Regions from separate parts of the Bacillus sp. S10(2024) genome, predicted to be linked through region 2. Evidence: predicted binding sites of a transcription regulator. Region 2 holds the regulator's gene; each other region holds the start of a gene.
What was found. The regulator Rex, encoded in region 2, represses fermentation and respiration genes when NADH is low (regulators of the CRP and FNR family bind a similar motif). The targets are predictions, from matches to a motif close to TTGTGAAATATTTCACAA.
Positions count from the first base shown of each region.

Region 1: AB1280_RS13020 (DUF1858 domain-containing protein) is a predicted target of Rex. The motif match lies at 3,895-3,912, and genes of this name have one in related genera.
Region 3: AB1280_RS20995 (L-lactate dehydrogenase) is a predicted target of Rex. The motif match lies at 4,730-4,747, and genes of this name have one in related genera.

Region 1 is NZ_JBFLUR010000002.1:2,554,940-2,563,009, forward strand. Features, by position in the region: gene AB1280_RS13000 (anaerobic ribonucleoside triphosphate reductase) at 1-829, shown strand, start outside; gene ric (iron-sulfur cluster repair di-iron protein) at 962-1,669, shown strand; gene AB1280_RS13010 (cupredoxin domain-containing protein) at 1,824-2,213, opposite strand; gene AB1280_RS13015 (TIGR04053 family radical SAM/SPASM domain-containing protein) at 2,602-3,723, opposite strand; gene AB1280_RS13020 (DUF1858 domain-containing protein) at 4,054-4,281, shown strand; gene AB1280_RS13025 (DUF438 domain-containing protein) at 4,294-5,523, shown strand; gene AB1280_RS13030 (ABC transporter ATP-binding protein) at 5,854-8,070, shown strand, end outside; gene AB1280_RS13035 (ABC transporter ATP-binding protein) at 8,070-8,070, shown strand, end outside.
Region 2 is NZ_JBFLUR010000002.1:3,306,306-3,314,375, forward strand. Features, by position in the region: gene AB1280_RS16675 (CPBP family intramembrane glutamic endopeptidase) at 493-1,221, shown strand; gene AB1280_RS16680 (YdiK family protein) at 1,224-1,430, shown strand; gene AB1280_RS16685 (redox-sensing transcriptional repressor Rex) at 1,454-2,083, opposite strand; gene AB1280_RS16690 (ATP-binding cassette domain-containing protein) at 2,267-4,192, shown strand; gene tsaD (tRNA (adenosine(37)-N6)-threonylcarbamoyltransferase complex transferase subunit TsaD) at 4,500-5,516, opposite strand; gene rimI (ribosomal protein S18-alanine N-acetyltransferase) at 5,516-5,959, opposite strand; gene tsaB (tRNA (adenosine(37)-N6)-threonylcarbamoyltransferase complex dimerization subunit type 1 TsaB) at 5,971-6,663, opposite strand; gene tsaE (tRNA (adenosine(37)-N6)-threonylcarbamoyltransferase complex ATPase subunit type 1 TsaE) at 6,644-7,117, opposite strand; tRNA gene AB1280_RS16715 (tRNA-Asp) at 7,308-7,383, opposite strand; tRNA gene AB1280_RS16720 (tRNA-Met) at 7,387-7,463, opposite strand; rRNA gene rrf (5S ribosomal RNA) at 7,477-7,592, opposite strand; rRNA gene AB1280_RS16730 (23S ribosomal RNA) at 7,643-8,070, opposite strand, start outside.
Region 3 is NZ_JBFLUR010000002.1:4,121,486-4,129,555, forward strand. Features, by position in the region: rRNA gene AB1280_RS20875 (23S ribosomal RNA) at 1-2,226, shown strand, start outside; rRNA gene rrf (5S ribosomal RNA) at 2,329-2,444, shown strand; tRNA gene AB1280_RS20885 (tRNA-Val) at 2,449-2,524, shown strand; tRNA gene AB1280_RS20890 (tRNA-Thr) at 2,532-2,607, shown strand; tRNA gene AB1280_RS20895 (tRNA-His) at 2,616-2,691, shown strand; tRNA gene AB1280_RS20900 (tRNA-Leu) at 2,708-2,788, shown strand; tRNA gene AB1280_RS20905 (tRNA-Gly) at 2,818-2,892, shown strand; tRNA gene AB1280_RS20910 (tRNA-Leu) at 2,909-2,997, shown strand; tRNA gene AB1280_RS20915 (tRNA-Arg) at 3,001-3,074, shown strand; tRNA gene AB1280_RS20920 (tRNA-Pro) at 3,084-3,157, shown strand; tRNA gene AB1280_RS20925 (tRNA-Ala) at 3,173-3,245, shown strand; tRNA gene AB1280_RS20930 (tRNA-Met) at 3,261-3,337, shown strand; tRNA gene AB1280_RS20935 (tRNA-Ile) at 3,342-3,418, shown strand; tRNA gene AB1280_RS20940 (tRNA-Ser) at 3,436-3,528, shown strand; tRNA gene AB1280_RS20945 (tRNA-Met) at 3,557-3,633, shown strand; tRNA gene AB1280_RS20950 (tRNA-Asp) at 3,636-3,711, shown strand; tRNA gene AB1280_RS20955 (tRNA-Phe) at 3,722-3,797, shown strand; tRNA gene AB1280_RS20960 (tRNA-Thr) at 3,813-3,888, shown strand; tRNA gene AB1280_RS20965 (tRNA-Lys) at 3,898-3,973, shown strand; tRNA gene AB1280_RS20970 (tRNA-Gly) at 3,981-4,051, shown strand; tRNA gene AB1280_RS20975 (tRNA-Ile) at 4,059-4,135, shown strand; tRNA gene AB1280_RS20980 (tRNA-Asn) at 4,139-4,213, shown strand; tRNA gene AB1280_RS20985 (tRNA-Ser) at 4,222-4,312, shown strand; tRNA gene AB1280_RS20990 (tRNA-Glu) at 4,319-4,390, shown strand; gene AB1280_RS20995 (L-lactate dehydrogenase) at 4,895-5,839, shown strand; gene glgB (1,4-alpha-glucan branching protein GlgB) at 6,193-8,070, shown strand, end outside; gene AB1280_RS21005 (glucose-1-phosphate adenylyltransferase) at 8,048-8,070, shown strand, end outside.

The DNA of each region.
Region 1 (8,070 bases), 750 kb from region 2:
ATTTTTTGAATCATTGAATCATTATGTAGATCTCGGCATTCTCCAGCTATTAGAACGATTTGCTTACCAATCTACAAAAAAGGCAAGGGATTTTCACTTTTTATATTCTCAAGGAGTATGGCGCGGCGGTGAAAAACTTCAACCAGAAGATTCTGTTGTTGAAATTTTGAAACAAGGTACGTTAAGTATTGGTTTTATCGGACTTGCTGAATGCTTAGTTGCTTTAACCGGAAAACATCATGGAGAAAATCAAAATTCGTGGAATCTTGGGAATGAAATTGTTGCCTTTATGAGAAGCAAGATGGATCAAGCAACGGAAGAATATCAGTTGAATTTTTCATTAGTCGCAACCCCTGCAGAAGGATTATCAGGAAAGTTTATAAAAAAAGATCGAGCTGAATTTGGAACAATTAGTGGTGTAACAAATCATAACTATTACACAAATTCATTCCACATCCCGGTTTATTATCCTATTCTAGCGCTTGATAAAGTTCGTTTAGAAGGACCGTTTCATGCGCTTTGTAACGGCGGTCATATTACATATATCGAATTGGACGGAGCAGCTGTTCATAATCAAAAAGCATTAAAGCAAATTGTACAGGCAATGGCGCAATATGGAGTTGGATACGGCTCGATTAATCACCCGGTAGATCGCTGTAAATGCTGTGGCTATAATGGAGTGATTGCGAATGAATGCCCAAGCTGCGGGAATGAAGATGAACATCATATTGAAAGAATCCGCCGTATTACCGGATACCTAGTCGGTGACATGTCGAAATGGAATAGTGCGAAACGTAGCGAAGAAACAGATCGAGTGAAACATAAATGAGAGTAATGAATTATTTATAAAAAAACAGTGATGAACTTAACACATTACAAGTGATGTATATCACCACGTGGGTTCAAAATTATTGATATTCTTAATCCAGATACTAAAGTTAAACTTTATGGAGGCATTCATATGGAACATACATTTACTGAGACTTCTGTTATTGGTGAGATCGTTACAAAATTCCCAAAGGCTAGTGATCTTTTTAAATTATATAGAATCGATTTTTGTTGTGGTGGTAATAGACCACTTATTGATGCTATTAACGAAAGAAATTTATCAGCAGAAGAGGTTTTAACAAAGTTAAATACTCTTTATTATGAAACAAAACTATTAAACGAATCTGAAATTGATTGGAAAACAGCTGCTTATAGCGAATTGATTGACTATGTTGTGAATAAGCATCATCGCTATTTAAATGAAGAGTTACCACTATTAAGTCCGTACGTAACAAAAGTGTTACGCGTTCACGGAGCAGGGCAACCTCATTTAGCTCAAATTCACAAGTTATTTCATGAATTAAAAACTGAATTAGAGCAACACTTAATTAAAGAAGAAACAGAAGATTTCCCATTAATTTTAGCATTTGAGCAAAATCCAAGCGATGAAAATTACACAAAATTACGCAAAGTAGTAGATGAATTAGAAAACGAGCATAACCACGCTGGCAATATTATTAAAGAACTTCGTGAGATTACGAATGACTTTACTCCTCCAGCAGGTGCTTGTGGTACTTATCGTCTTGTCTATCAACGACTTGAAGCCCTTGAAGCTGATTTATTCCAGCATATTCATTTAGAAAATAATATTCTATTTCCACGTGCAATTGCACAAGCTTAAATAACAAAAAAGATGAACCCTTAACTTGGTAGTTGTAGGGGATAACTTAAAAGAGGGCTGTCCCCTCTTTTTTAGTTCCCTTCGTAAAAAAATAAACAACTTTTTATTTAAGTAACTGCTTATTAAACAAGCAAGGCCCTATTGGCCCTGCTTGTTATTTGACTATTACTTTTCCATCCATTCCTTTTTGGAAATGGTACCGACATATCAGTTCATATGTACCGGGATCTTGAGGTTTCACGGTAATGGTTCTTTCTTTTCCCGGCTGGACTTCGGCGTCAATTCTGAGCTTTTCCACTGTGAAGGTGTGCTCTTTCTTACCTTGGTTTTTCAATATCAACGTTGTCGTTCTTCCAATCGGAATAGTGATGACATTCGGATTAAAGTAATCATCGTTCAACTCGACCTCAATCACTTTCACTGACTCAATAGGCTGTGTTACCACCCCGGATTCGGCAAATACACTGAGTGAGCCCGGAGTTGTCACACCCACAATCATCGCAAGCAAAACGACCAATCCAGTTAACCACTTTTTCACAGACATTCGCAATCCTTCCTTTCTTAAGTAGTTACCATTGTTTTCCAAATCATAAAATAGTATCACTATAAATAGGGCTCCAACATGCTTCAAATAGTAGCTCTTTTATCTGAAGCAGTGACAAAGCAAAAAAATCGACTCTAATAACGATCTTCTAGAATCCATTCTTCTTCAATTAACCTGCACCATTAGTTTAAGTGCAATACTTCATATTCAAACAAAATATTATCATCATCTTCCACAACCTGGCCCTTTAGTAGAGTAACTTTATTGCTACTCAACAGTTCCTTAACCCGCCTTTCAGTTCAGATCTTCTTTTTACTTTTCACTATAAAAAACACCCCTTTAGATAAACAGATCCAAAGGGGTGTTTTTTATAAACATCGCGTCTTTTTTATACGTTTTGTTTCTGTTTTCGTAATGCTTTTGGAATGTATACACAGAAAGGTTCACTTTCCATGTAATCTCCAGTCATGGCAAAAGCCCTGGAACGAGATCCTCCGCAAACATATCGGAACTCACAAATCCCACACTTTCCTTTATACTTGTCTGGATTACGCAAGTCTTGGAAGATGGGAGAGTTTCGATAAATATCAGCTAGTGGTGTTGTTCGAACATTCCCAGCTTTGATAGGTAATAACCCACTTGGATACACATCTCCAATATGAGAGATAAACACAAAGCCGTTTCCATCATTTACCCCTTTTGGAGCACGTCCAAGTCCATCAATCTGCCCCGTCATTCCATTCATCAATACATCCTGATATTGAATAGCCTGATCTATTGTTTTATTTTCTCGCATTTTTTGTTGAATAACAACACGTCTATAGTGCTGAGCAGCCGTTGTTTTAATATCAAAAGAAACCTTTTTACTTAATTGATATAGCCACCGGAATACTCTTTCATGCCCAGCTGGTGAAATCATATCTGTTTCCTTACCGCGCCCCGTTGGAACTAAGAAAAATACACTCCAAAGTACACACTCTAATTCCTCTACTAATTTTGCCATCTCTTCAAGTACATTCACATTATAATTAGAAATAACAGTATTAATTTGAATAGGAATTTCCAATTCATGCAAATAACGAATCGCATTCATTGTTAATTCAAATGACCCCTCTGTCCCCCTAAAATGATCATGTATTTCAGCTGTTGGCCCATCTAGACTAAATGCCCATCTAGCAAGCCCTACTTCTTTTGCTTTTTGAATTGTTTCTTTCGTAACGTTTGGAGTAGCACTTGGTGTCATAGATACTCGAACACCTTTTTTTATCGCATAATCCGCAATATCATATACATCCGGACGCATTAATGGATCACCGCCGGTAAAAACAAGCATCGGATTATCCATTTCATATATATCATCAATTAGTTTTTTACCTTCTTCAAATGTTAGTTCAAGAGGATGACGATGATACTGAGCTTCCGCACGACAATGAAGACATTTTAATTGGCATGCTCTTGTTAACTCCCATATCACAATAAATGGATTTTTGTTAAAATCACGATTAATCAAAATTAAACCCTCCTATCGATTTACCCCGCTATTTGCGGGCAGTAATACTCCCGCCTCAAAATTCAACAAAAACAAAGTCTAGCTCTAGCGGCTAGAATCTCCGGTCGTTTTGCCCCCACTGATTAAAGTTTCACTTTATATCCTCATTGTAAAGTTATATAAGAACTCATGTTGTGAGATATATCACGCATGAAATTGTCATTATGAAATGAAACTTGAATCAGTCCTTACAATCGAGCTTTTACGTGTGATTTTCCTCACTTCTTATTCATTCTCTCTATGTTACATTGTTTTTGAGAATTAATATCACTTATTCCCGAGGTGAGAGTAATGACCAAGATGATTGATTTTAGTCAAACCGTTTGCGATTTGGCTAACAAATCCCCTGAAATCATCCCTATCTTAAAAGAGCTAGGCTTTGAAGATATAACGAAACCTGGCATGCTGCACACAGTCGGCCGAGTGATGACTATTCCAAATGGCTGCCGGATGAAGGGAATTTCTTTCGATATCGTTAAAAAAACTTTTGAAAACAATGGATTTAACATTAAAGAATAGAGGAGAATCCTTATGAGCGAAATAATTAACAATCGTGAACAAGAAAGTATAAATCAATTTGAAAGACAAGCTATCTTAAAGGAAATTATTAAAAATCTTCATAATGGAAAAAGCGTGGAAGAAGTGAAGGCCCAATTTGAAGAAGCAGTTGGGAATATTACCGTCGCGGAAATTTCAAAACTTGAACAGGCACTCATGGAAGAAGAAGGAATTCCAGTGGAAGAGGTACAACGTTTATGCTCGGTGCATACAGCTATTTTTAAGGGTTCCATTGAAGAAATCCATCGATCTGAGAAACCCGAAGATCAAGCTGGGCATCCAGTTCATACATTTAAGCTTGAAAACAAAAAAATTGATAAGCTTGTTAACTTCAAACTTCAACTTCACTACGAACGTTTCGAGAAAGAAGATAGTGAAGAAAACATTTATAAACTAATCGAAGATTTAAATCTGTTGCTGGATGTGGATAAACACTATAGCCGTAAAGAAAATCTGCTTTTCCCCTATTTAGAAACATACGGAATTTACGGTCCGACACAAGTAATGTGGGGAATCGATGATGTCATTCGTAACGCCATTAAAGATGTGAAACAAGCATTAACAAACTATAACGGAGATAAAAAGACAGTCTTAGACGGTGTTTACTTTGTCATCCGTGAGGTAACTGAAATGATTTTTAAAGAGGAAAATATTTTGTTTCCAATGGCTCTTCAAACTCTTACGGAAGATGAATGGATTAAAATCGCTCATGAAAGTGATGAAATTGGCTATTGCTTAACAGGTCCTGCGAGTGTATGGAAACCTGAAAGAAAAGCAGTGCAAGAACAAGCTATGTCTGAAGGATTCATTCGTTTAGAAACAGGTATACTATCTTTAAAACAACTAGATATGATGTTGAACCACTTGCCTGTGGATATTACGTACATTGATCAAGATGATGTTGTACGCTACTTCTCTCATGGAAAAGAGCGAATCTTTGCTCGCACAAAAGCGATAATCGGTAGAACAGTTCAAAACTGCCATCCTCCAAAAAGCGTTCATGTCGTTGAAAAGCTCTTGGAAGACTTTAAATCCGGAAATAAAGATTGTGAAGATTTCTGGATTAAGTTCAAAGATAAATATGTATACATTCGATATTTCGCTATACGGAGTGAAGATGGAGAATATATGGGTACCCTTGAATTCACACAAAATATCACTCCAATTCAAGAAATCCAAGGAGAAAAACGCATTCTCTCATAAAGTGAAACTTTAATCAGCCCCCACCTAACGTCTTTGCTTTCGCTAAATGTTGAGGTGGGGGTTTACTTGATTTAGAAGCCTCATCGACTTAGAACTTCCTATTTTTGGTTAGGCACTAACCGCTTCTACGCATAATCAAACCCTCTCGCCCCAAAGTTTTAATTTATCTTTATATTCTAAGCGCTAAAAGTTGCATTACCTCTTAATATAGTCATAGAATTATAATTAATTTGTAGTCAAAAGCACGTAACAAGTGGGTAAAATGAATTACTATGAAGAATAAAGTAAAAGCTAAAAAAATTAGAAACGGAAAATGGAGAGATGAATTAAATGTTCAAGATCATCAAACATTTAAAACCATTTGTTGCTTCCATCATTGCAGTTGTATGTTTGTTAACTGTGCAAGCAGTATGTGACCTATCACTGCCAGACTACATGTCTAACATTGTCAATGTAGGGATTCAACAAAAAGGTGTCGAAAACGCAGTACCTGAAGTTATTCGTAAAAGTGAGATGGATAAACTTACGCTCTTTATGAATGACAAAGAAAAGAAAGCAGTAACTGACAATTATGTACTGCTAGATAAGAACAATCTTTCTCAAAGTGAACTAAAAAATGATTTGAAAGATTATCCAAAGCTTGATAAAGAACCACTTTATAAGCTACATACAACGGATAAACATACACTCAGTGAACTAAACGATATCTTTGGGAAACCGATGTTAATTACACAAGGAATTGAAAAAGGCGGCACTGACAGTAAAACAGAAATGAAGCTTCCGCCAAATACAGATCCTTTCACAATCATTGCGAAACTGCCTCAAGATCAAATTGATGCGATGAAAGAAAAGGCAGACAAAAAGTTTAAAGACATGCCAGGCAGCATGGTAACACAAGCCGCTGTTTCATTCATTGAAAATGAATATAAAACAATTGGTATCGATACAGATAAACTTCAATCCAATTATATTCTTACTTCTGGCGGGAAAATGCTCCTTTTATCATTAGTGAGTATGGCAGCGACCGTTATCGTAAGTTTACTAGCGGCAAAAGTGGCTGCAGGACTCGGCAGAGATCTGCGAAAGAAAGTATTCCGGAAAGTTACAAGCTTCTCGAATGCGGAGTTTGATAAGTTTTCCACTGCCTCTTTAATCACAAGAAGCACAAATGATATTCAGCAAGTGCAAACACTGATGGTGATGATGCTTCGAATCGTATTCTATGCACCGATTTTGGGCATAGGCGGCATTATTAAGGTACTTACTACAGACCTTTCCATGGGATGGATTATTGCCGTTGCGGTAGTCGCAATTTTAAGCTTAGTTATTGGTTTATTTAGCGTTGCCATTCCTAGGTTTAAAATGATCCAAAAGTTAGTTGATAAAATTAACTTAATCACGCGTGAATCGTTAACAGGTATGCTTGTTATTCGTGCGTTTAATAATCAAAAACACGAAGAAAAGAAATTTGAAAAAGGCAATCAAGATTTAACAAAAACAAATTTATTTGTAAGCCGTTTAATGTCATTTATGATGCCGATGATGATGTTTATCATGAATGCCGTTACTGTACTTATTATTTGGGTTGGAGCACACCAAGTGGATATGGGACATATGCAAGTTGGTGATATGATGGCATTTATGCAATATACAATGCAAATCATCATGGCCTTCTTAATGATCTCTTTTGTATCGATTATGGTTCCACGTGCTTCTGTATCCGCACAACGTATCGCAGAAGTTTTAGATACTGACCTTTCCATTCATGATGCAGCGGAGCCAAAAACATTTGCTTCAGACAAGAAAGGTTACGTTGAATTTAAAAATGTTAGTTTTAGATACCCAGGTGCAGAAGAAGATGTACTTTCCAATATCACCTTTACTGCAAAACCTGGTGAAACGACAGCTTTCATTGGAAGTACAGGTAGTGGTAAATCCACACTAATCAACTTAATTCCGCGCTTTTATGATGTCACAGGCGGTCAAATCTTAATAGATGGCACTGATATTAGAGAAGTATCTCAGAAGGAATTAAGAGAAAAAATCGGTTATGTACCGCAAAAAGGAGTTCTATTCTCCGGTACGATTGAAAGTAACTTGAAATACGGTAAAAAAGAAGCAAGTGAAGATGAATTAGTAAAAGCGTCAGAAATTGCGCAAGCGATGGAGTTTATTAACGCAAAACCTGAAAGCTTCCGTACAGAAATATCACAAGGTGGTACGAACGTTTCTGGTGGTCAAAAACAAAGACTTTCGATTGCCCGTGCTCTTACGAAGAAATCGGAAATCTTCATATTTGATGATAGCTTCTCAGCTCTTGACTTTAAAACAGACGCGCTACTACGCAGAGCTTTAAATAATGAGCTTGCCGGAAGTACTCTTTTACTTGTTGCGCAAAGAATCAGTACGATTATGAATGCAGATAAGATCATTGTGCTGGATGAAGGAACAATCGTCGGAACTGGTACTCATGAAGAGCTTATGGAGAACTGTGAAGTTTATAAGCAAATTGCTTTATCACAACTTTCAAGAGAGGAGTTGTCATCA
Region 2 (8,070 bases):
TTTATTAGCACTCTAACACTTCGAGTGCTAACACACTTATTATAATAAAGAATCTCATTTTCTTTTGCAAGTGAAAAAATCGTAATTTTTCGGAAAACTATTTTATCCCCTCTTCCACTTGTTCCAAAGTGTTTATACCTTACTTAATAATTACATAATGGAAGATGCATTGATACATATATCCATTTTAATTTTCCGACATATTAAGTCACTGCTATACAAAATACAACATGACCGTTACTTGCTCCCTTTGTTTATAAACATCGTATGTGGCAGGAAAAGGCTCTGACTGCTTCTAAGCACGGCCAACTACTCTCGTCCTCCTCTAAAAAGAAAGGGGCCTATGGCGTTTTTTAACTTGCACATGATAGAGATTCCATCTTTTTTTCACCTTCTCCTATGTTACAATAAGAAAGATGCCATAAGTTGTTTTCTCTATGGATAGAGCATTTTCCTTTTTCTTTACAAAAAATTCAAAAAGGAGTTACGAAATTGAAGAGACAATATTGGTGGGTTATTGTTACATATATTTTGATGCAATTATCAGGTATAATCGGTGGATGGATTCTTTTAAAAAGCGGAGTATACAATAATGGACACCGGACCTTTGAAGAAAAAGTTCAACTGGCAAGTGCACATTGGGGACTGATTAGCTTCTTTATCGCTCTTATCATCATCCTTGTGTTACTCCGTAATGATACAGAATCCGAAAAATGGAATCGCGGAAAAACAAACATACCTGCTACGATAGGGTGGATTATTCTAGGAGTTTTTCTTGCTTTATTTGCCCAAGTTATTGCTGGCACAATTGAAACACAAGTTTTTAAAATTAAAGCAGAATCTGAAAATACACAAAACATTATCGATATTATAAAAGCTGCGCCATTATTTATGATTGTTTCATCTATATTTGCTCCTATTCTTGAGGAGATTGTATTTAGAAAAATTCTATTTGGCACACTATATAAACGATATAACTTCTTTATCGCAGCAATCGTAAGTTCGCTTATATTTGCTCTCATTCATTTTGACCCTACACATTTATTAGTGTATATTTCCATGGGACTTGTTTTTTCATTTTTATACGTACAAACAAAACGAATTATTGTACCAATTATGGCTCATGTTATGATGAATACAAATGTTATGTTAATTACATTCGTACTTCGTCCCTATCTAGAAAAAGCTGAAAAACTGCAAGGATTCATCGGAGGATTTTAAACATGCGAAATTCACCATTTGTTATGGCAACTTTGTATTTTCTTCTAGGTTGTATATTTACATACTTAGCAATCACAAGTGTGAAAGACACGATTTGGAACTTTTACACAATACTACTTGCCATAATGGCAACAGTTGATTTTAATTTGGCAATTCGCCTTCTTTTTTCTAAACCGAAAAAAGATAGCCAGAAAAATTATCCACAATAAAAACGCAGGAGATTCCTGCGTTTTTATTGTGGATAATTTTTCAAAAAGTACACGAGCGTTTGTAACTCTACCGCTAAATCAATATGATGAATTCGAATATGTTCTGATATGTTTAGCCTAGCAGGTGTAAAGTTTAAAACACCTTGTATGCTCGTATGTGATAAGCGATCTGCTACAGCTTGTGCAACAGAAGCAGGCACTGTTAATATTGCCACTTTTATATCACCCGATAGTCTCTCTTCTAACTCATCCAGATGATATACTGGAATCCCGCCGATTTCTTTTCCAACTTTCTCTTCATCAACGTCAAATGCCATCTCAATTTTTGTATTATTATTTTTCGTAAAATTGTAATGTAAGAAAGCGGTACCTAAATTACCTACCCCAATTAATGCTACACGTGTTACATCGTCTTGATCAAGTGTTTCGCGAAAAAACGACAATAAATAATTTACATTATAGCCATATCCCTTTTTCCCTAATGCCCCAAAATATGAAAAATCTCTTCGAATTGTCGCTGAATCCACTTTCACCGCTTCACTTAATTCTGCAGATGATACGCGTTGCTTACCAGATAACGATAGGTTTTGGATAAATCGATAGTATAGAGGCAATCTTTTGGCAGTTGCCTGCGGAATTTTAGGCTGCTCCATGCAACCCCCTCCTCTCTTCCTATCTGTTCAAGTGATTGAAACATGTACGGAAGTTTAGCATTGATAGTTTTCCTTGTATAATAGAGAGAGAATTTCTCTATTTATGTTCAACTATACACTATTTTTAGTATGATTGAGAAATATAATCATGGCAAAGTTAAGAAAATATTTGAGGTGAAAACATTGATTTTACTACAAGTGAATAACCTTTCCAAGTTGTTCGCCGCCGAAGTGATTCTTTCAAACATTAAGTTAGAAGTACAGACGCGCGATCGTATTGCACTTGTCGGGCGTAATGGCGCAGGAAAGTCTACATTATTAAAGATTATTGCCGGAGAATTATCCCATGACGGCGGCGAAATTATAAAGCCGAAAGATGTATCTATCGGTTACTTAGCGCAGCACACTGGTCTTGAAACATCATTAACAATTTGGGATGAAATGCTAACGGTCTTTCTTCACTTACAACGCATGGAGAAAGAACTCCGCAGACTAGAACAAGAAATGGGAAAAGAAGAGAACTTCACAAATGAAACCATTTATGAAAAATTGTTAGCAGAATATGATCGTCTACAATTAGACTATAAAAATGAAGGCGGCTATCAATACGAAGCTGATATTCGTTCTGTTTTAAGCGGTCTTGGTTTTCCTCCCGAAACACACGGAACGACAATCTCCACATTAAGCGGTGGACAAAAGACTCGTTTAGCTCTCGGGAAGTTATTATTAACAAAACCAGATTTACTTATTCTCGATGAGCCAACCAACCATTTAGATATCGATACATTAACGTGGCTCGAGCAATATTTACAAGGTTATCCTGGGGCTATTTTAATCGTTTCACACGATCGGTACTTTCTAGATAGACTTGTCACACAAGTATATGAAATCTCCAATAAACAAAGTCGAAAGTACACAGGAAACTATAGTAAATACTTAGACCTTAAAGCGGCCCTATATGAACAAGAGATGAAACGTTACGAAAAACAGCAAGAAGAAGTAACAAAATTGCAAGATTTTATCCAAAAGAATATTGCCCGTGCGTCTACAACAAAACGGGCGCAAAGCCGCCGAAAACAATTAGATCGTATGGAACTTATGGACAAACCAATCGGCGATACAAAATCCGCTTCTTTCCACTTTGATATCGATAAACAAAGTGGTAATGATGTATTACAAGTAAGAGATGTGACAATTGGCTATGAGAATGAGCCAATTATTCAAAACATTCGTTTCCAATTAACGAGAGGTGATAGTGTTGCGCTAGTCGGTCCAAACGGAATCGGAAAATCCACTTTATTAAAATCTCTTGTGGATAAACTTCGCCCTTTAAACGGTACTATTTCGTTTGGTTCTAACGTTTCTATCGGATATTATGACCAAGAACAAGCAAACTTAACATCATCAAAACGTGTATTAGATGAACTTTGGGATGATTATCCGATGCAACCAGAAAAAGAGATTCGCACAGTACTTGGGAACTTTTTATTTTCTGGTGACGACGTTCTAAAACCCGTTTCTTCTTTAAGCGGTGGACAAAAGGCACGTTTAGCTCTTGCAAAGCTTATGATGCAAAAGTCAAATGTACTTATTTTAGACGAACCGACCAACCATTTAGATTTAAGCAGCAAAGAAATTTTAGAAAATGCGCTTATTGATTTTCCAGGAACGATTTTATTTGTTTCCCATGACCGCTATTTCATTAATCGCATTGCCACAAAGGTGATTGAGTTATCCCAGGGTGGAGCTGAGGAATACCTCGGTGATTACGATTATTATATAGAAAAGAAAAATGAAATGCTCGAACGCGCTGAACTTGAAGACCAAGAAACAAATAAACCTGTACAAAAACAAGTGGCACAAGAAAAATTAAATTACATCGAAGAAAAAGAACGTAAAAAGCAAGAACGCCAACGTATGCGTAGAATTGAAGAACTAGAAGAAAAGATTGCAGCAATTGAAGAACAAATCGCGGCATTAGAGGAACAACTTTGTCTTCCAGAAGTATACGCTGATTACGAGAGAGCCAGTGATATTACAGCAAAAAAACAAACACTTCAAGAACAATTAGAAGCATGTATGGAAGAATGGGAAGAATTACAACTATGAAACGGTCAGTGATTACACTGACCGTTTTATTTATCCTGCTATTTTAGGATAGTAAGATCCCACTGATGGAAGTTTCACTTTATCCACAGTAATATTCACAGATTTACCTTTATATTTTCAATATAAACAAAAGTTTTCCACGTTATCCACAAGAACGATAATATTTATCCACATTTTATACTCACAAAAAAACCTACATTATCAACAGATAATGTAGGTTTTATCCACATGTTGTGGTTAATTCTGTGTATAAAATTATATCTTTTATCAAAAAGGATTTCTCTATCCACAACTAACCGTTCTTGAATTATGATTCAATATCCAAACCAGGGTTTGCATTTAATGCTAACGTTGCTCTCTTTCCTTGCTCATATGCAATCGTACCAGCAGCAGCAATCATAGCAGCGTTATCTGTGCATAAGGATAACGGAGGAATGATAAGTTCAACATCTTTTTTCTTTGTAAACTCTTCCTCTAAGCGTGCTCGTAATCCTTTATTGGCTGCTACTCCACCAGCAAGAAGCACTTGCTTTACACCATATTCTTCTGTTGCTCTTATTGTTTTTGTTACTAATACATCAATTACACTTGCCTGGAAACTAGCAGCTAAATTTTCAGGGGTAAGTTCTTCTCCGCGCTGTTTTGCGTTATGCACAGTGTTAATAACTGCAGATTTTAATCCACTGAAACTAAAATCATATGAATCAGGCTCCAGCCATGCACGAGGCAAATCAATTGTCGGCTCTCCTTCATGCGCAAGACGATCAATATGAGGTCCACCCGGATACGGTAATGATAACGTACGCGCCACTTTATCGTACGCCTCTCCAGCAGCATCATCTCGCGTTTCTCCAATTACTTCAAATGAACCATGCTCTTTCATATAAACGAGCTCTGTATGTCCACCTGATACAACGAGAGACAGTAATGGAAATTGTAGTTCTTGTACTAAACGATTCGCATAAATATGTCCTGCGATATGATGCACACCAACTAAAGGAATATTATGCGCAAAAGCTACTGCTTTTGCTGCATTCACCCCAATTAACAATGCGCCAACGAGGCCTGGTCCTTCAGTAACAGCAATTGCATCAATATCTTCAAATTTCACTTTTGCTTCTTTTAACGCTTCTTCTAATACAACCGTTATTTGTTCAACATGGTGGCGAGATGCAATTTCTGGAACAACCCCACCAAAACGTTTATGACTTTCAATTTGCGAAGCTACAACGTTCGCTAAAATATCTCGTCCATTTTTCACAACTGCTACAGCCGTTTCATCACAGCTTGTTTCAACACCAAGAATAATTGTATCTTTTTTCATCATAAATTCACCCACATTACAAGACCATCTTCATAATTGTCTGTATAGTATCTTTTACGAATTCCGCCATTTTGAAAACCAAATTTTCGATATAACTTTTTCGCAACTTCATTTGAAACACGTACTTCAAGTGTCATCGTCTTTGCTCCAAAAGCTCTCGCTTTGTTCATTACCTCTTGTAACAACGCTACTCCAAGCTTTAGACCACGGTATTTGGGCAATATAGCAATGTTCGTGATATGTGATTCATCAAGAATAATCCAAAGTCCGCAATAGCCTATAATTCCTTCCTCTGTTTCCAACACAACATAGTGCGCATACTCATTCATGTTTAATTCCCGTTCAAATGCTTCGGCAGTCCAAGGCGTCGTAAATGAAGATTCTTCAATCAGAACAATTTGTGGTATGTCTTCTTCCTTCATATTTCTAAATGTAATATTCATTTATAAGACTCCTACTTATTTTGACTTTCTAACCATTTTGCCTCTGCTTCTGCTAAACGAAGATAACTTGGTACAAATGTATGCACAGGTTGCTCCTCTTTCTGTAAGCCTAAGAAAGCTAATTCACTTGGACGTGGATTATGTTTCGTCGGCGCAGTAAATACAGCTTGATCTCCTAACTGTTCTACAATTGTATCTTTATGCTGTTCTACATCGTTTCCGATAAATAAAACAGGTTGCTCCATCTCTTTTAACATTTGAAGCCAATCAACAATGAGAACAATACGATCTTCTTTCACAGCTTGTAATTCTTGTTCTCTATATGTATATAATCCTGTATAAATTTGCTGACGACGGCCATCAAATAATGGACAAATGTATCCTGGGAAATTGGTTCCGTTTGCTGCTAGTACTTCTAAGCTCGATACACCCACAATCGGAATTTGCAGTGACCAGGCCAATGTTTTCGCCGCTGTCACACCAATACGAACACCTGTATAAGAGCCCGGACCTGCCGCTACAACGATTTTATTTAATTCTTTTGGTTTCACATTACATTCTTTTAAAAGTTGCTCTACTGCTGGCATCAAACGCACAGAATGGTTTTTTGTTAAATTTGTAATGATCTCTCCTACAACAGTAGTTCCATCAATAAGAGAAACTCCCATTACATAGTTAGAAGTATCAATTGCTAGTACTTTCATTTTGTAATAGCTCCTCACATAATCTAATATAACGTTCTCCACTCGGCTCTAATACAATTTTCCTTGTACTATCTCCCTCGTGGAATAAACTAATTTTTAAAAGTGAAGGTGGTAAAAAAGCCTCTATTAAATGCGCCCATTCCACCACTGTTACACCTTCACCATAAAAATATTCATCAAAACCTAAATCTTCTTCGCTCTCTGCTAATCGGTATACATCCATATGATACAGCGGTAATCGTCCTTTGTATTCTTTAATAATATTGAAAGTGGGGCTATTTACAACACGTTTTACACCAAGACCTTTTGCAAGACCTTTTGTAAATGTTGTTTTACCTGCACCTAAATCCCCTTCTAAAATCAAAACATCCTGCACCTCAACTAATTGTCCAAGCTTTTCTGATAAATGCTGCGTTTCTTTTGAAGACATCGTCTTTATTTCATATTTATTCAAAGGTTTCACCTACCTTACTGTTAGTATTCTCTACTCTTTATTATACAGATTTTTTATTTTTGTTTCAGTTTCAAATATATAAAAAAGACCTTAGGAATTTTCCTAAGGATAAGATTGACTGTCTTATAAGTTTAATTAGAATAAATAAAAAAATACGAAACACATTGTTTCGTTCTTTATTTTATATAAGTGGCGGTCCCGACCGGGGTCGAACCGGCGATCTCCTGCGTGACAGGCAGGCATGTTAACCACTACACCACGGGACCACTTGGTTGCGGGGACAGGATTTGAACCTGCGACCTTCGGGTTATGAGCCCGACGAGCTACCAGACTGCTCCACCCCGCGATGATAAAAATAAGCCTGGCAACGTCCTACTCTCACAGGGACAAAGTCCCAACTACCATCGGCGCTAGAGAGCTTAACTTCCGTGTTCGGTATGGGAACGGGTGTGACCTCTCTGCCATCATTACCAGACTTATGAAGGTATATTCCTTCAAAACTAGATAACATTTGCTTCATATTATATGGTTAAGTCCTCGATCTATTAGTATTCGTCAGCTCCACATGTCACCATGCTTCCACCTCGAACCTATCAACCTGATCATCTTTCAGGGATCTTACTAGCTTAACGCTATGGGAAATCTCATCTTGAGGGGGGCTTCATGCTTAGATGCTTTCAGCACTTATCCCTTCCGCACATAGCTACCCAGCTATGCCCTTGGCAGAACAACTGGTACACCAGCGGTGCGTCCATCCCGGTCCTCTCGTACTAAGGACAGCTCCTCTCAAATTTCCTACGCCCACGACGGATAGGGACCGAACTGTCTCACGACGTTCTGAACCCAGCTCGCGTACCGCTTTAATGGGCGAACAGCCCAACCCTTGGGACCGACTACAGCCCCAGGATGCGATGAGCCGACATCGAGGTGCCAAACCTCCCCGTCGATGTGGA
Region 3 (8,070 bases), 820 kb from region 2:
TTTAGTACGTGGTCGTAGACCCGAAACCAGGTGATCTACCCATGTCCAGGGTGAAGTTCAGGTAACACTGAATGGAGGCCCGAACCCACGCACGTTGAAAAGTGCGGGGATGAGGTGTGGGTAGCGGAGAAATTCCAATCGAACCTGGAGATAGCTGGTTCTCCCCGAAATAGCTTTAGGGCTAGCCTTAAGTGTAAGAGTCTTGGAGGTAGAGCACTGATTGGACTAGGGGTCCCCATCGGATTACCGAATTCAGTCAAACTCCGAATGCCAATGACTTATCCTTAGGAGTCAGACTGCGAGTGATAAGATCCGTAGTCAAAAGGGAAACAGCCCAGACCGCCAGCTAAGGTCCCAAAGTGTGTATTAAGTGGAAAAGGATGTGGAGTTGCTTAGACAACTAGGATGTTGGCTTAGAAGCAGCCACCATTTAAAGAGTGCGTAATAGCTCACTAGTCGAGTGACTCTGCGCCGAAAATGTACCGGGGCTAAATACACCACCGAAGCTGCGGATTGATACCTATGGTATCAGTGGTAGGGGAGCGTTCTAAGTGCTGTGAAGTCAGATCGTAAGGACTGGTGGAGCGCTTAGAAGTGAGAATGCCGGTATGAGTAGCGAAAGACGGGTGAGAATCCCGTCCACCGAATGCCTAAGGTTTCCTGAGGAAGGCTCGTCCGCTCAGGGTTAGTCAGGACCTAAGCCGAGGCCGACAGGCGTAGGCGATGGACAACAGGTTGATATTCCTGTACCACCTCTTTATCGTTTGAGCAATGGAGGGACGCAGAAGGATAGAAGAAGCGTGCGATTGGTTGTGCACGTCCAAGCAGTTAGGCTGGTAAGTAGGCAAATCCGCTTACCGTGAAGGCTGAGCTGTGATGGGGAAGCTCCTTATGGAGCGAAGTCTTTGATTCCCCGCTGCCAAGAAAAGCTTCTAGCGAGATAAAAGGTGCCTGTACCGCAAACCGACACAGGTAGGCGAGGAGAGAATCCTAAGGTGTGCGAGAGAACTCTGGTTAAGGAACTCGGCAAAATGACCCCGTAACTTCGGGAGAAGGGGTGCTTTCTTAACGGAAAGCCGCAGTGAATAGGCCCAAGCGACTGTTTAGCAAAAACACAGGTCTCTGCGAAGCCGTAAGGCGAAGTATAGGGGCTGACACCTGCCCGGTGCTGGAAGGTTAAGGAGAGGGGTTAGCGCAAGCGAAGCTCTGAACTGAAGCCCCAGTAAACGGCGGCCGTAACTATAACGGTCCTAAGGTAGCGAAATTCCTTGTCGGGTAAGTTCCGACCCGCACGAAAGGTGTAACGATTTGGGCACTGTCTCAACCAGAGACTCGGTGAAATTATAGTACCTGTGAAGATGCAGGTTACCCGCGACAGGACGGAAAGACCCCGTGGAGCTTTACTGTAGCCTGATATTGAATTTTGGTACAGCTTGTACAGGATAGGCGGGAGCCTTTGAAGCCGGAGCGCTAGCTTCGGTGGAGGCGCTGGTGGGATACCGCCCTGGCTGTATTGAAATTCTAACCTACGGGTCTTATCGACCCGGGAGACAGTGTCAGGTGGGCAGTTTGACTGGGGCGGTCGCCTCCTAAAAAGTAACGGAGGCGCCCAAAGGTTCCCTCAGAATGGTTGGAAATCATTCGTAGAGTGCAAAGGCATAAGGGAGCTTGACTGCGAGACCTACAAGTCGAGCAGGGACGAAAGTCGGGCTTAGTGATCCGGTGGTTCCGCATGGAAGGGCCATCGCTCAACGGATAAAAGCTACCCCGGGGATAACAGGCTTATCTCCCCCAAGAGTCCACATCGACGGGGAGGTTTGGCACCTCGATGTCGGCTCATCGCATCCTGGGGCTGTAGTCGGTCCCAAGGGTTGGGCTGTTCGCCCATTAAAGCGGTACGCGAGCTGGGTTCAGAACGTCGTGAGACAGTTCGGTCCCTATCCGTCGTGGGCGTAGGAAATTTGAGAGGAGCTGTCCTTAGTACGAGAGGACCGGGATGGACGCACCGCTGGTGTACCAGTTGTTCTGCCAAGGGCATAGCTGGGTAGCTATGTGCGGAAGGGATAAGTGCTGAAAGCATCTAAGCATGAAGCCCCCCTCAAGATGAGATTTCCCATAGCGTTAAGCTAGTAAGATCCCTGAAAGATGATCAGGTTGATAGGTTCGAGGTGGAAGCGTGGTGACACGTGGAGCTGACGAATACTAATAGATCGAGGACTTAACCATATAATATGAAGCAAGTGTTATCTAGTTTTGAGAGAACATAAAAAAACTTGTTGACTTTTTGAGTCAATCAAGTATAATAATGATTGTCTCAAATGAATATAGTCTGGTAATGATGGCAGAGAGGTCACACCCGTTCCCATACCGAACACGGAAGTTAAGCTCTCTAGCGCCGATGGTAGTTGGGACTTTGTCCCTGTGAGAGTAGGACGTTGCCAGGCAAATGGAGGATTAGCTCAGCTGGGAGAGCACCTGCCTTACAAGCAGGGGGTCGGCGGTTCGATCCCGTCATCCTCCACCATATAAATGCCGGCTTAGCTCAATTGGTAGAGCAACTGACTTGTAATCAGTAGGTTGGGGGTTCAAGTCCTCTAGCCGGCACCAGGATTATGGCGGCTGTGGCGAAGTGGTTAACGCATCGGATTGTGGCTCCGACACTCGTGGGTTCGATTCCCATCAGTCGCCCCATTTTTAAAAATAATATGCGGGTGTGGCGGAATTGGCAGACGCACCAGACTTAGGATCTGGCGCCTTTGGCGTGGGGGTTCGACTCCCTTCACCCGCACTTTCAGTAAAATAACTCATACATGTCTTGCGGAAGTAGTTCAGTGGTAGAATACAACCTTGCCAAGGTTGGGGTCGCGGGTTCGAATCCCGTCTTCCGCTCCAGTTTTCAATATGACATGCCGGGGTGGCGGAACAGGCAGACGCACAGGACTTAAAATCCTGCGGTGGGTGACCACCGTGCGGGTTCGACCCCCGCCCTCGGCACCATATGCGCCCGTAGCTCAATTGGATAGAGCGTTTGACTACGGATCAAAAGGTTAGGGGTTCGAGTCCTCTCGGGCGCGCTTTATTAACGGGAAGTGGCTCAGCTTGGTAGAGCACCTGGTTTGGGACCAGGGGGTCGCAGGTTCGAATCCTGTCTTCCCGATAGCTTTAAAACAATGGGGCCTTAGCTCAGCTGGGAGAGCGCCTGCCTTGCACGCAGGAGGTCAGCGGTTCGATCCCGCTAGGCTCCACTTATAATTCTTTATGGCGGTGTAGCTCAGCTGGCTAGAGCGTACGGTTCATACCCGTGAGGTCGGGGGTTCGATCCCCTCCGCCGCTACCATAAAGGACCTTTAGCTCAGCTGGTTAGAGCAGACGGCTCATAACCGTCCGGTCGTAGGTTCGAGTCCTACAAGGTCCACCACTCAAGTTTTTATATATGGAGGTATACCCAAGTTCGGCTGAAGGGATCGGTCTTGAAAACCGACAGGCGGCGAGAGTCGCGCGGGGGTTCGAATCCCTCTACCTCCTCCATTTTTTATTTAAAAGAATATTATATCATCGCGGGGTGGAGCAGTCTGGTAGCTCGTCGGGCTCATAACCCGAAGGTCGCAGGTTCAAATCCTGTCCCCGCAACCAATGGTCCCGTGGTGTAGTGGTTAACATGCCTGCCTGTCACGCAGGAGATCGCCGGTTCGACCCCGGTCGGGACCGCCATTTATATTAAGGCTCGGTAGCTCAGTCGGTAGAGCAGAGGACTGAAAATCCTCGTGTCGGCGGTTCGATTCCGTCCCGAGCCACCATTTTGAAATATGCAAGCCGGCTTAGCTCAATTGGTAGAGCAACTGACTTGTAATCAGTAGGTTGGGGGTTCAAGTCCTCTAGCCGGCACCATTTCAAAATGAGCCATTAGCTCAGTTGGTAGAGCATCTGACTTTTAATCAGAGGGTCGAAGGTTCGAGTCCTTCATGGCTCACCATTTTTATGCGGGTGTAGTTTAGTGGTAAAACAAGAGCCTTCCAAGCTCTGGTCGAGAGTTCGATTCTCTTCACCCGCTTTTTCTAGGGCCTATAGCTCAGCTGGTTAGAGCGCACGCCTGATAAGCGTGAGGTCGATGGTTCGAGTCCATTTAGGCCCACCATATTCCGCAGTAGCTCAGTGGTAGAGCTATCGGCTGTTAACCGATCGGTCGTAGGTTCGAGTCCTACCTGCGGAGCCATATAATATAGAGAAGTACCCAAGTGGCTCAAGGGGCTCCCCTGCTAAGGGAGTAGATCGCGTAAGCGGTGCGAGGGTTCGAATCCCTTCTTCTCTGCCAGAAATTGGCCCGTTGGTCAAGTGGTTAAGACACCGCCCTTTCACGGCGGTAACACGGGTTCGAATCCCGTACGGGTCATATTAAAAAAGATAGCAGATTCTGCTATCTTTTTTTGCATTTTAGAGATTTTTTTTCGTATTTAAGAAAGACTAATAATATGGCGAACAAAAGTGAGAATCTTTGGCGTAGTTATTAAAGGAATAATTTTTGATTTGCAGAAATGAAATGGAGCCATAAAGGTTGCTGAGGACTACTGCAAATTATAAAGAGAAAAGGATATTCTAACTTTTCTTTGTATTCGATGGTTTTATATTTTATTAAAAATAAGTTTAATAGTATATATTTTACTTTTCACAATCTAAAGAAAACGCTACCATTGAAGTTGATTCCATGCTTGGTATTATAACTTTCTCCTATCTGTGAAAAAGTTCACAAATAGGTCAAAAAACGTGAATATATTCACAAAGAAACGTGCTACAATATGTATGTAAGGAAGTTAAACAATATAAAATCAGTATTTTAATTTTTTACTTAAATGACAATGCTAATAATGATATTAGAAAATAGAGAGGGGATTTTACCATGAAAAAAGGTATCAACCGCGTAGTATTAGTAGGAACAGGAGCTGTAGGTTGCAGCTATGCATATTCTATGATTAACCAAGGTGTAGTTGAAGAGTTTGTTCTTGTTGATGTAAACGAAGCAAAAGCAGAAGGCGAAGCAATGGACTTAAGCCACGCTGTTCCATTCGCTCTAGCTCCAACAAAAGTTTGGAAAGGTAGCTATGCAGATTGTAAAGATGCAGATCTTGTTGTTATCACTGCTGGATTACCACAAAAGCCAGGTGAAACTCGCTTAGATTTAGTTGAGAAGAATACAAAAATCTTTAAACAAATCGTTCGCGGTATTATGGATAGCGGATTTGATGGTATCTTCTTAATCGCAACTAACCCAGTGGACATTTTAACTTATGTAACTTGGAAAGAATCTGGATTACCAAAAGAGCGCGTAATCGGTTCTGGTACAACTTTAGACTCTGCTCGCTTCCGTTATATGTTAGGTGAGTACTTAGATATAGACCCACGTAACGTGCATGCGTATATTATTGGTGAACATGGTGACACAGAGCTTCCTGTATGGAGCCATGCTTCTATCGGTGTACAAAAGATAGAAACAATCTTAGCGAACAATGAGCAGTATAAACAAAGTGATTTAGATGAAATCTTTGCAAATGTACGCGATGCTGCTTACCATATTATTCAACGTAAAGGTTCAACTTACTACGGTATCGGTATGTCACTATTACGTATAACTAAAGCGATCTTAAACAACGAGAACAGCGTATTGACAGTATCTGCATATCTTGAAGGACAATACGGACAAAGAGATGTTTACGTAGGTGTTCCAGCAGTTATCAACCGTCAAGGTGTTCGAGAAGTTGTAGAGCTTGAATTAAATGCAGAAGAAGAATTGAAATTTGATCATTCTGTAAAAGTGCTAAAAGAAACTATGGCACCAGTGCTATAATCCAAATTGTATAAAATCCCTTTCCGGCCTCCCCTGTATTTCACCCCTTTGCCGGAAGGGGTTTTTTTATGTATTACTTTAATGGAAAGTAATAACAATATAGTGATAAATTCCTTATCTTATCCATTGAAAAAATTATTTTAAAATAAAACGCTTACAATGAATATTCGTCAAAATTCGATATTATTCGGTTAAATTTCATGAAATTATCATGGATTTCTATAAAAAAGCGAATATTTTTTAGAAATTCGCAAGGATATTTCAATTTACCGAAGAATAGTAATAACGTATTTAAAATTCTGTCATCTTGTGAGGTGAACATAGTGATTGAGACAAAGTGTAATGTGAAAGACATGTTATTGTTCCATGAAGAAAAGTTTTATGATAGCTACGATATTCTTGGTGCTCATTTGACGATGGAAAATGGAATGGAAGGCACACGTTTTTCCGTATGGGCACCTCATGCACAAGCTGTGAGTATTGTAGGAGATTTTAATGAGTGGAATAGCGAGATCCATGAAATGATACGAGTGACAGAGAAAGGGATTTGGTCTTTATTTATACCGAATATTCCTCAGCACGAATTATACAAGTATGCAATTCAAACACGAGAAGGGCATACGATTTTAAAAGCTGATCCGTATGCAATGTGTGCTGAAGTTCGGCCAAATACGGCATCCGTTGTTTATGATATAAAAGGATATAAATGGAAAGACCAGAAATGGTTTCAAAAAAAGAAACGAAAGCCAATCTATAATGAACCATTAGCCATTTATGAGCTTCACTTTGGTTCTTGGAAAAAGAAAGAAGATGGGTCTTTTTATTCGTATAGAGAAATGGCAGATGAGCTTATTCCTTATGTAGCGGAGCATCAATTTACTCATGTTGAAATTATGCCGCTCGTTGAACACCCATATGATCGTTCTTGGGGATATCAAGGAACGGGGTATTATGCACCGACAAGTAGATACGGAACACCACAAGATTTTATGTATTTTGTCGATGAATGTCACAAATATGGGATCGGTGTCATTTTAGATTGGGTACCAGGACATTTTTGTAAAGATGCTCATGGGCTTTATTTGTTTGATGGAGAGCCGACGTATGAATATAAAGATCTTGATGTGCAAGAAAATCGTGTATGGGGAACAGTGAATTTTGATTTAGGAAAACAAGAAGTGCAAAATTTTCTTATTTCAAATGCGCTGTTTTGGATGAAGTTTTATCATATTGACGGTTTTCGTGTGGATGCGGTTGCGAACATGTTGTATTGGGAGCGAAATGGAGAACAGGAAAGCAACGAACATGCAGTAGCGTTCTTGCAAAAGTTAAATGAAGCTGTATTTGCAGAGGATCCAACTTTCTTAATGACTGCGGAAGATTCAACGGCATGGCCGCTCGTAACAGCCCCGACTTATGAAGGTGGACTTGGCTTTAATTATAAGTGGAATATGGGCTGGATGAATGACATTTTAAAATATATGGAATGTGCGCCGGAGTATCGGAAATACATTCATGACAAAGTAACATTCTCGCTGCTGTACGCGTATTCAGAGAATTTTATTTTACCTTTATCGCATGATGAGGTTGTACATGGGAAGAAGTCGCTGTTAAATAAAATGCCGGGTGATTATTGGTCCAAGTTCGCGCAGCTTCGTTTATTGTACGGCTATTTATTTACACATCCAGGGAAGAAACTGCTCTTTATGGGCGGTGAGTTTGGACAATTTGATGAATGGAAAGACCTTGAAAATTTAGATTGGAGTTTACATGATTTTGAGATGCATAATTGTATGCATGATTATTTCAAGGAGCTCATAGCATTGTATAAGCGCTCCAAGCCGCTTTGGCAGCTTGACCATACACCGAAAGGCTTTCAGTGGATTGATGCGGATAACCGTGAGCAAAGTGTTTTTTCGTTTATTCGCCAAGGTGAAAGAGAAGAGGATGTTCTCGTTGTCATTTGCAACTTTACAAGCGCGGTGTACGAAAACTATAAAGTTGGCGTACCGGCATTTCGCTATTATAACGAAATTTTAAATAGCGATAGTTCTACATACGGCGGTTCGGGAAAAATGAATAAGAAGCGATTAAAGTCGATTATGGAACCTTATCATAATCAGCTTGCACATGTCGAAATGACAATACCACCATTTGGAATTTCAATTTTACGGCCAGTGAAAACACGAAAGGGGAGTAGCAAACAAGATGGTTCAAAAGCAGAAGTGCGT